One region of the Clostridium facile genome, then DNA from elsewhere that is predicted to be linked to it. Evidence: predicted binding sites of a transcription regulator. Region 1 holds the regulator's gene; each other region holds the start of a gene.

Region 1 (3,287 bases):
TCAATCCCATTTTGTTGAATCCCTACATTAACGATAACTGATGTATAATCTGGCAGAGCTAGGTCACACATTGCCTGCACAACCAATAAAGCTAGTATTGCCAAGATTGGAATGATAGAGCGTTTTAGATACTTAATCAATTTTAGCATAGGCTAATGTTCCTTTCGTTTATTGTGATTTTGAAGCAAAGGAACAAAACGCATCTTTTCCAGAAACATCTTTCAAGTTTTTTCGGATACGAATTAAAAACTCGTTAAATTCTGTTAACTCTTCTTTCGAAAAACCCTGAAAAGCCTCATTTTCCAGATAAAAATGGCTTCGTTCTAGTTTTTTTATTACATCTTTTCCTTGTTCGGTTAAAAATATCCTGGAAATACGTTGGTCATGTTCATCCTGTTTTTTGTAAATCAGGTTTAATTTTTCCATCCTTTGGATTGTAACCGTAACAGTAGGCGGTTTCACGCAAAGGTGCTCCGCAATCTCTTTTTGACTCAATCCTTGCTGATGAAACAGCAGTTTTAAAACAGGTACTTGGCCGGGGTGTACCCCCAACTCTTTTACAATAGTAAAGGAGCGGCTAAAATAAAGGTGCATAATCTGCCCTACCATAAACCGTGGGTCTTCCAATCAAATTCACCTCCCAAAATTAATTCGTTGACTAAATATATAGTATGCTTATTGCACGAAATAGTCAACATACATTTATGCAGTTTAACAAATTATTCATGGAAAATTAATTCGTCAACGAACTAATTTTTGACTGTATCTTAATAAACAACTTTAACTTTTTATTATCAGCAATTTTGCTTTTAACATAAATTTTTCTATTTAATATCATTTTTTGGTGCTCTATATTGATAAATAATGAGTATGAATTTCATAATCAATAAAGCGATTTTATATCCCAAATGAACTGATTGAACTATTTCATTTATCGATATTAATCTAGCTAAATTGATTTTCATATTGTAATTTTATCCAGCTGTAAAATATTTTTTTTAATTTTTATTCTTATAAAAAAGAGCTATTCAAACGATGAATAGCTCTTTTTTCCTATTTAATTCATAAAATTTCTTGGTTTACTAAAAAATCATTTTCAATTCTTTGCCGTTGTAGTTGGAATCTTGTCAACCAAACTTAACATTCCCTAAAGTTCAGAATTTTTTGTTCTTTAAAAGTAACGGATGGATGCTTTTACTTTTCCTAGAATTTCTACATGGTCTACCAGGATCGGATCCATAGTAGAGTTTTGTGGTTGCAAACGGTAACCGCCGTTTTCCTTATAAAAAGTTTTAATTGTTGCCTCATCATCAATTAACGCTGCCACGATTTCACCATTTTCTGCTACAGGGGTTTTTTCAATAATCACAACATCTCCGTCAAAAATGCCAGCTTCAATCATACTTTCCCCTCTTACTTTCAGGGCAAAGTGTTCTTTGTTCCGGCTAAAAGAACTGGAAAACGGAATATAGGTCTCGATATTTTGGATGGCAGTAATGGGCTCCCCTGCAGTAATTGTACCTACCAATGGAATTAAAGTGGCATCAGAACCTGGTATACGCAAAGTACGGGTCAGGTTACTATCTTTTTCTACTAATCCCTGTTCCACTAAAATGGAAACATATTTGTGCGCGGTAGAGGTGGATTTGATCCCTAAATCTTTACAGATTTCTCGAATAGTTGGGGGAATCCCATCTTGGCAGCGTTGTTGTATATATTGGTAAATTTCTTCATTATAATTTCGTTTCAAAACAATCCCTCCAATCAATCTAGTTGTTTTGACATTGCGATATGGGGACAAAATTCATCAAAATAGCAGTCCCCTTCCGCCCGGTATCCCATGGATTCATAAAACCCCTGAATCCTGAGCTGTGCGCTTAAATGGGAGGAATGTCCTCCTAGTACTTGGATTTGTTTTTCACACTCCTCTACGGCAATGCGACCAACACCGTGTTTTCGATAAGGAGGTATCACACAAACCCTTCCAATCATCCATTTATCATCTTGCTGAAAAATTCTTGCTGTTGCAATGGGATTCTCCCCTGCCTGAATTAACAGATGGTATGCGGTTTCATCTATTTCATCAAATTCGTTTTCGAAACCCTGTTCTTTTACAAATACTTGTTCCCTGATTTGAAAGCATTTGGTTTTGTCCTGTTGTGGTTCAATCCATGTCACCAAAAATTGTTGTGTTTGCAACGGAATACCCCTTTATCGTGTTTTTTTCTATTAAATATAGGATACCATATCTATTCTTGAAAATCAAACAAATGTTTGTAAATATTCGTTCTTTGTTGGGGATCTACCGGATAATGGTGGGCAAGAAGATGCACTCGCTTGTAAAACCAAATTTATAAAAAATTTTTTAATCATTTATTGCAATATTGTTTTTTTAAAATTGCAAAAACCAAAAATAAAAGCTTTTCCGTTTTTACAGTTTGTCAAAAAAACTTTTTGTGATAATATGGTTTTTATGTGAAACTAACGTTTCTTTGCAAAATTTAAATAAGAATCTAAATTTTATTGATTTTCCTCTTGATTTTCGGAGGTTGAAAGGTTATAATCTAAATTGTAGATCAAATCATTTAACTAAAGAAAGGATGGCAAAACCCATGGCTTTTAAAAGTACATATTTGGCAAACGTATACGAAACCGTTTGCAAAAGAAATCCTAATGAACCAGAATTTTTGCAAGCTGTAAGAGAAGTTCTTGAATCTTTGGAATTGGTAGTAGAAAAAAACCCAGAAATCGAAAAAACTGGTGTAATCGATAGAATTGTAGAACCAGAACGTTTTATTCAGTTCCGTGTTTCTTGGGTTGACGATAACGGTAACGTTCAGGTAAATCGTGGCTTCCGTGTACAGTTCAACTCCGCAATTGGCCCTTACAAAGGCGGTTTGCGTTTCCATCCAACTGTTTGTGCTTCCGTTATCAAATTTTTGGGCTTTGAACAAATCTTTAAAAACAGCTTGACAACCCTGCCAATGGGCGGTGGTAAAGGTGGTTCTGATTTCGATCCAAAAGGAAAATCCGATGGGGAAATCATGCGTTTTTGCCAGAGCTTTATGACAGAATTGAGCAAACATATTGGTGCTGATACTGACGTTCCTGCTGGTGACATCGGCGTAGGTGCCCGTGAAATTGGCTTTATGTTTGGCCAATATAAACGTTTACGCAACGAATTTACTGGCGTATTAACCGGAAAAGGCTTGACTTATGGTGGTTCCTTGACAAGAACAGAAGCAACAGGTTATGGACTGTGCTACTTCACACAAGAAATGTTAACC
Region 2 (3,287 bases), 2.0 Mb from region 1:
AAAAATCAAAAAAGACTCGTTTGGGTAACGGTTACAAAAATGCCGCTGGATCATTGGCAAAACAATATTATTGGGATGTACCTTGCTTACTAGCATGCCATCATAATCTGAAAAACGGATAAACTCTTTCATAAAATGGCTTTCATTTTTTAAATATTTCACCGCCTTATGCAACTCTCCTACAACAGGATGAGTTAGCAAAGACAACACTTTTTCCCGATACTGGAATCCCATTTGCACATAGCACAGCATCAGCCATTCCTTTTTTGGATGGCAGGTTAAAAAACTCATATGGAAAAACGTTTGGCATTTCCTTGTAAAATTTTTTTGTATCCCTTTGGCCACCCGTTTTGCTTTTTCCAAATCAGTCGTAATCCATCTGGAAGGCGTTAAGGACATTTGAAAATTTTCTTCCACCACTATGTCAACTGGGGTTTCTTTCCGCTGAAAACTTTCAAAGATACAGCACAATAGTCCCTCAAAACTGCCATCATATTGATAAATTATGTTGTGGTTGGGAAACATTTTTGCAACTCCTCTATGGTAAGTCGGTTATTTCGGAACAAACTCAACTGTTCGTATTGCTGTACGTCACATTCTTTGGAAAGATAATTTAATCCCTGTTCTGAGATTAAACTGCGTATCATTCCATCCTGAGTAATCCGTAATCCTTCATTCTTTTTTCCACTACAGGTAATAAAATATTGAGCACGTTTTAATACCACTCCTAATTTTTTTAATCCCGCAAAATTTAAAGGTCCCATACGTCGTGCAACAACAATCCGTTTGGCACTTGTCACACCAATACCGGGGACACGTAATAAACTGTTATAATCCGCCCGGTTCACATCTATGGGGAATAAGTCCAAATGGTTTAATGCCCAATTGCATTTGGGGTCTACTAATGGGTTAAAGCTTTGGTGTTGCTCGTCCAATAGCTCACTTGCTTTAAAACCATAAAAACGCAATAACCAATCAGCTTGATACAATCGATGCTCCCGCAGTAAAGGCGGTTTGGTATCCAACGCTGGTAACAAAGAATCCTGTACCACAGGAAGATAAGCGGAAAAATACACCCGTTTTAACCCATAATTCCGATAAAGTCCTTCGGTCAAATTTAAAATTTGGAAATCGCTTTCCGGTGTAGCGCCAATGATCATCTGAGTACTTTGTCCAGCTGGTGCAAATTTGGGAGCATGACGGTATTGAACCAAATCAGTGGCATTCTGCTGAATCCGTTTATGAATTAAGGACATAGGTTTTAAAATGGATACTTTGCTTTTATCCGGCGCTAGTTTTTCCAAACTTTGTTGAGTTGGCATCTCAATATTCACACTCATTCTATCCACCAGCAAGCCCAGTTGTTCAATCAGTTTTCCATCCGCCCCAGGAATTGCTTTAGCATGAATATATCCATAAAATCGATATTCATTCCGCAGTATCTCCACACATTGAATCATTTGTTCGCAGGTATAGTCTGGATTTTTAAATACCCCTGAGCTCAAAAACAGCCCTTCAATATAGTTTCGGCGATAGAATTGTATTGTTAAATCTGCCAGTTCGCGGGGGGTAAATGTAGCCCGCTTGATCTGGTTAGAACGGCGGTTAATGCAATATTTACAATCGTAAATACAAGCGTTACTCATCAATACTTTTAATAAAGAAACACAGCGTCCATCCGAGGCAAACGTATGGCAGATGCCACAGGAAACAGCGCTCCCGATTCCATCCTTTGGCGAATCACGGTCCACCCCGCTGGAAGCGCAGGATACATCATATTTGGCGGAAGCAGCCAATACTTTTAATTTATCAAACAGATCCACAATATCCCCCCTTGTTCTAATCTTATTATATAAAAGAACATATGTTCTTGTCAAGAATAATTTTTTATAAAGCTATAAAACTATACAGAAACAGCACTATTTCTGTTGTATCCATTTACGAAAATACAAAACTAATGATGCCTATTAGTACAAATTCTATCACAGTATTGTACACTTAACTCCTCTTTTTATTGTAGATCTAAGCATAATTTCTAATAAATCAAAATAGTTGGAGTTTCCTTTTGGAAAATCTCATGCTTAACAAGAAGATTTATCTGGTTTTACTAGTGTTATTGCCATTAAAATTATAAAAAAACGGTACTGCTATTGAGAAAACAGTACCGGTATATTTCCTTTATTTTCCTAAATCTCTTAAGTAACGGATGGCAGCAGTACCTGCTAATGCGCCATCACTAACCGCTTTGGAAACTTGTAATAATCCACCAACGCAATCCCCTGCGGCATACAGTCCGGGTATATTGGTTTCCATATTCTCATTAACGATAATCTTATTGCCTTCGGTCATGGCACCAATTTTCCGCGCCAGGTCACTGCTTCCTGCCACCCCTTGTGCAACAAAAAATCCGGATATTGTCAAGGCTGTTCCATCCTCCAACAATACCTGTTCTAAAGCTTCATTACCGATTAACTCGCTGATTTTTGCCTGATTGATCTGCACTTCCTCTGGGAACACAACTTTAGGTTGGCTTCCATTGGTCAGTAAAGTAACAGAACCCACAATAGGAAGCAGTTCTTTTACTTCGTGAAGGGCATACTCCCCATCCCCTAAAACAGCCACATGCTGTCCACGGTAGAAAAAAGCATCACATATGGCACAATAGCTGACGCCCATTCCTTCAAACTCTGTTAAGCCTTTGATTTTAGGCCGTACCCTTTGAGAACCAGTGGATAACAAAACACTATCCGCTTTGTATTCCCCATTTGCAGTTTGTACTACAAATTTGCCATCAAACGAAAGCCCCACTACTTCATCTTCCACAAAATGCGCTCCCAAGCGTTTAGCATGTTCCACTCCGTTCTGAATCAATTGCTTCCCAGAAATAGGCTGTGGAAAGCCATAGAAATTATCAATGGATTCCGCTTTTTCCAATGCGCCGCCATCCTTCGCAATAATGGTAGTTTCAATCCCCGCACGCAAAATATATAACGAAGCTGAAATTCCAGCTGGCCCTTTTCCGATAATAATCATATTTGCCATTTATCATCCCTCCATTTGCTTTTATCATACCATATTTTATAGATACAATCAAACAAGAAAAAAGGCCAACATCACCCTAAAAATGACGTCAACCTTTTCAACAATTCACCTGTAAGCTGTTCAAAAATTATTCGTAATGTCCATTTAACATAATTTTCGCAGCTTTATAAATATCGCCGCATCCTAACGTAATCACCAAATCACCCGCTTTGGCATGCTGTAATACATAATCCGCCACTTCCTGC
Region 3 (3,287 bases), 420 kb from region 1:
AATCTGGCCTTCAATTGGTTTTACAGTAATTTCTGGATCCAATAATCCAGTTGGACGAATTACCTGCTGTACAATCTGAGTAGAATGGTCTTTTTCAAAATCCCCAGGGGTTGCACTAACATAAATAGCCTGATTCACCTTACTGTAAAATTCATCAAAATTCAACGGTCTGTTATCATAAGCAGACGGTAGACGGAACCCATAATCAATCAAGGTCTTTTTCCTCGCATGGTCACCAAAATACATTCCTTTTACCTGCGGAAGGGTAACATGGGATTCATCCACAATCAATAAAAAATCATCTGGAAAGTGGTCCATCAAGGTATATGGGGTAGCGCCTTCTGGACGTCCAGATAAAACTCTGGAATAGTTTTCGATTCCCTTACAAAAACCGATTTCCTCTAGCATTTCAATATCATACATGGTACGCTGTTTAATTCTTTGTGCCTCCAACAGCATTTCATTCTCAGTAAAATAAGCAACCCGTTCATCTAGCTCTTTTTCCAGGTTACGGAGCGCATCATGCATTTGCTCTGGAGGGATAATATAATGAGAAGAAGGATAAATCGCAATGTGGGAAACCCTCTGTTTCACTTCCCCAGTTAAAGCGTTGATCTCACTGATTCGATCAATCTCATCACCAAAAAATTCGACGCGGATGGCGGTATCACTGGAATAAGCAGGGAATATCTCCACCACATCTCCCCGAACACGGAATTTATTACGGACAAAATTAATATCATTCCGCTCATATTGAATTTCCACCAATTTTTCAAGTAATTCATCCCTGGATTTTTCCAAGCCTTCTCGTAAAGAAATCACCATGCTGCGGTAATCAATCGGGTTACCCAAACTGTAAATACAAGACACACTTGCTACAATAATAACATCTCGGCGTTCTGCCAAAGCACAAGTGGCGGAGTGGCGTAATTTATCAATTTCATCATTGATAGCACTATCTTTTTCAATATAGGTATCTGTACTGGGAACATAGGCTTCTGGCTGATAGTAATCGTAATAAGAGACAAAGTACTCCACCGCATTTTCTGGAAAAAACTCTTTAAATTCCGAGCAAAGCTGAGCTGCCAAAGTTTTGTTGTGTGCCAGTACCAATGTTGGTTTATTCACCTGTGCAATTACATTTGCCATGGTAAAAGTTTTACCAGAACCAGTTACCCCTAATAAGGTTTGTTCTTTATCCCCTCTTTGAAGTCCTTGAACTAATTTGGCAATCGCTTCTGGCTGGTCTCCTGTTGGCTGATATGGAGAAACCAGTTTAAACTTATTTTGATTCGTCATAGGTAAATCTCCTGTTTATTTTATCACAACTGGTTCGTAAAATTTTTACAAATAATAATCCTATTTATTCAGACTTACTACTTAAAAGAACAAATGTTTGTTATATCCATATTACTACGTATTCTTTGTTTTGTCAATGTTTTAGTATATCATAAAAACCTCATTTTTACAATAAAACCAGCCTTTCTATGATAAAATGATATTATCATTTATTCTTAAGGAATCCTATGAAAAGTGATAATAAAAGCGTTTATTGTGTAGATAAAAATTTCAGCCATTATTATTGCACCAATCACATCTCCTAATCATATAACTTTTACAGTAGATACACTAATTTCTACTTGTTATTTTTATCTTAAATAATTACAACATACAATCCATGATGAGATTTTTTCTTACCAATACTGTCAACGAATAATGAAATAATCTCCTAAGCAAAACAAATTAAGAAATATTGATTATAAAAAATTGTGCGATTCGCTCTATCAAGCAGCTTCTTAAATATTTGAATCGCATCACCTTGAATTTCTACACAAATGCACTTAATTAAAAGGAGGGAAACCATTTTGATTCCCTCCTAATTATCTATTCTTCTAATAAGCAAACACAATGCGCCGCAATGCCTTGTTTTTCTCCAGTAAAACCAAGACCCTCTTCTGTTGTCGCTTTTATATTAATGCGGTTTTTAGGAATATTCAAACCAACAGAAAGATTTGCCATCATATGATCAATAAAAGGGCGGAGTTTTGGAGCCTGAGCTAAAATAGTAAGGTCAATATTACTGATTTGAAATCCATGCTTTTTTAATAAATTTACAACATGTTGAAGCAGCTTCATACTATCTGCCCCAGCATAAGCAGGATCTGTGTCTGGAAAATGTAGTCCAATATCACCTAATCCAGCTGCACCCAATAAAGCATCCATTACGGCATGAACCGCTACATCCGCATCGGAATGTCCTAACAAACCGGTTTCATGAGGGATTTCTACACCACATAAGATTAATTTTCTCCCCTTTACCAAGCGATGTACATCATATCCATGTCCTATTCGCACTGCTCTTCCCCCTTTGCAAAGCTCTCTGCTAAAACAATATCTTCTGGAGTAGTAATTTTAATATTGGCGTAACTTGCTGTTACAATATGGACGGGAAATCCATATTGTTCAATTAGTTGGCAATCGTCTGTAAAATCCCATTGGTTTTGTTGCGCTTTCTCAACAGCTTTTTTGTAAAGCTCCATCTGAAATACCTGTGGTGTTTGGGTTAAATACAAACTACTTCTTGGGGGAGTAAATTGTATGATACCATCTTCTACGATTTTAATCGTATCTTTTACAGGTGCTCCCAAAGTAGCTGCGCCATATTTTTTTGCAATTTGAATCACTTGTTGAATTTCCTCTATCTGTACAAATGGCCGAGCAGCATCATGGATCGCCACCAAATCACTTTTTGGATTGCAGCATGATAAGCCAGACAAAACTGATTGCTGACGGCTATCTCCACCTTGGGTGACAACTGTATTTTTCAGTTTGTATTGCTGAACAAGCTGTTCAGCATAAGGGATATCTTCTTTTCCAACTACAATTATGGTTTCACACACCTCATCAATCTGTTGAAATTTTGTTACACTGCGTATTACAACTGGAACTCCACCAATTTTTAAAAATTGTTTTTTAATTCCCTCCATGCGGGAAGAATTTCCCGCTGCTACAATAATGACGGATACCATTTTATTGCCTCCTTATTTGTAAAAAGCAGAAAGGCCTTCATCCGAAAATGATAAGGCCTTTTTTCCTATTTTATTGGAACAATTTCTAACCAATAACCATCCGGGTCACTGATAAAATAAATGCCCATGCCAGGGTTTTCATAACAAATACAGCCCATTTCTTGATGTAACTTATGGGCAGCATCAAAATCATCCACATAAAAGGCCAGATGGAATTCATTTTCCCCCAAGTTATATGGCTCTTTACGGTCACGCAAC

The links. Region 1 encodes LexA, which represses DNA repair genes until DNA is damaged. Its sites were predicted from a motif close to CNAACANNTGTTNG; they were not measured.
Region 2: a site for LexA is predicted at 1,858-1,871, ahead of H8Z77_RS00315 (putative DNA modification/repair radical SAM protein). Genes of this name have one in related genera too.
Region 3: a site for LexA is predicted at 1,386-1,399, ahead of uvrB (excinuclease ABC subunit UvrB). Genes of this name have one in related genera too.

What each region holds. Positions count from the first base shown of each region.
Region 1 covers NZ_JACOQK010000001.1:2,113,697-2,116,983, forward strand. The annotation lists gene H8Z77_RS08790 (ABC transporter ATP-binding protein) at 1-149, opposite strand, end outside; gene H8Z77_RS08795 (MarR family winged helix-turn-helix transcriptional regulator) at 169-627, opposite strand; gene lexA (transcriptional repressor LexA) at 1,172-1,750, opposite strand; gene H8Z77_RS08805 (GNAT family N-acetyltransferase) at 1,765-2,199, opposite strand; gene gdhA (NADP-specific glutamate dehydrogenase) at 2,613-3,287, shown strand, end outside.
Region 2 covers NZ_JACOQK010000001.1:85,952-89,238, reverse strand. The annotation lists gene H8Z77_RS00320 (TIGR03915 family putative DNA repair protein) at 1-525, opposite strand, end outside; gene H8Z77_RS00315 (putative DNA modification/repair radical SAM protein) at 504-1,823, opposite strand; gene H8Z77_RS00310 (NAD(P)/FAD-dependent oxidoreductase) at 2,179-3,042, opposite strand; gene murC (UDP-N-acetylmuramate--L-alanine ligase) at 3,170-3,287, opposite strand, start outside.
Region 3 covers NZ_JACOQK010000001.1:1,694,386-1,697,672, forward strand. The annotation lists gene uvrB (excinuclease ABC subunit UvrB) at 1-1,299, opposite strand, end outside; gene ispF (2-C-methyl-D-erythritol 2,4-cyclodiphosphate synthase) at 1,885-2,355, opposite strand; gene ispD (2-C-methyl-D-erythritol 4-phosphate cytidylyltransferase) at 2,346-3,029, opposite strand; gene H8Z77_RS07060 (VOC family protein) at 3,095-3,287, opposite strand, start outside.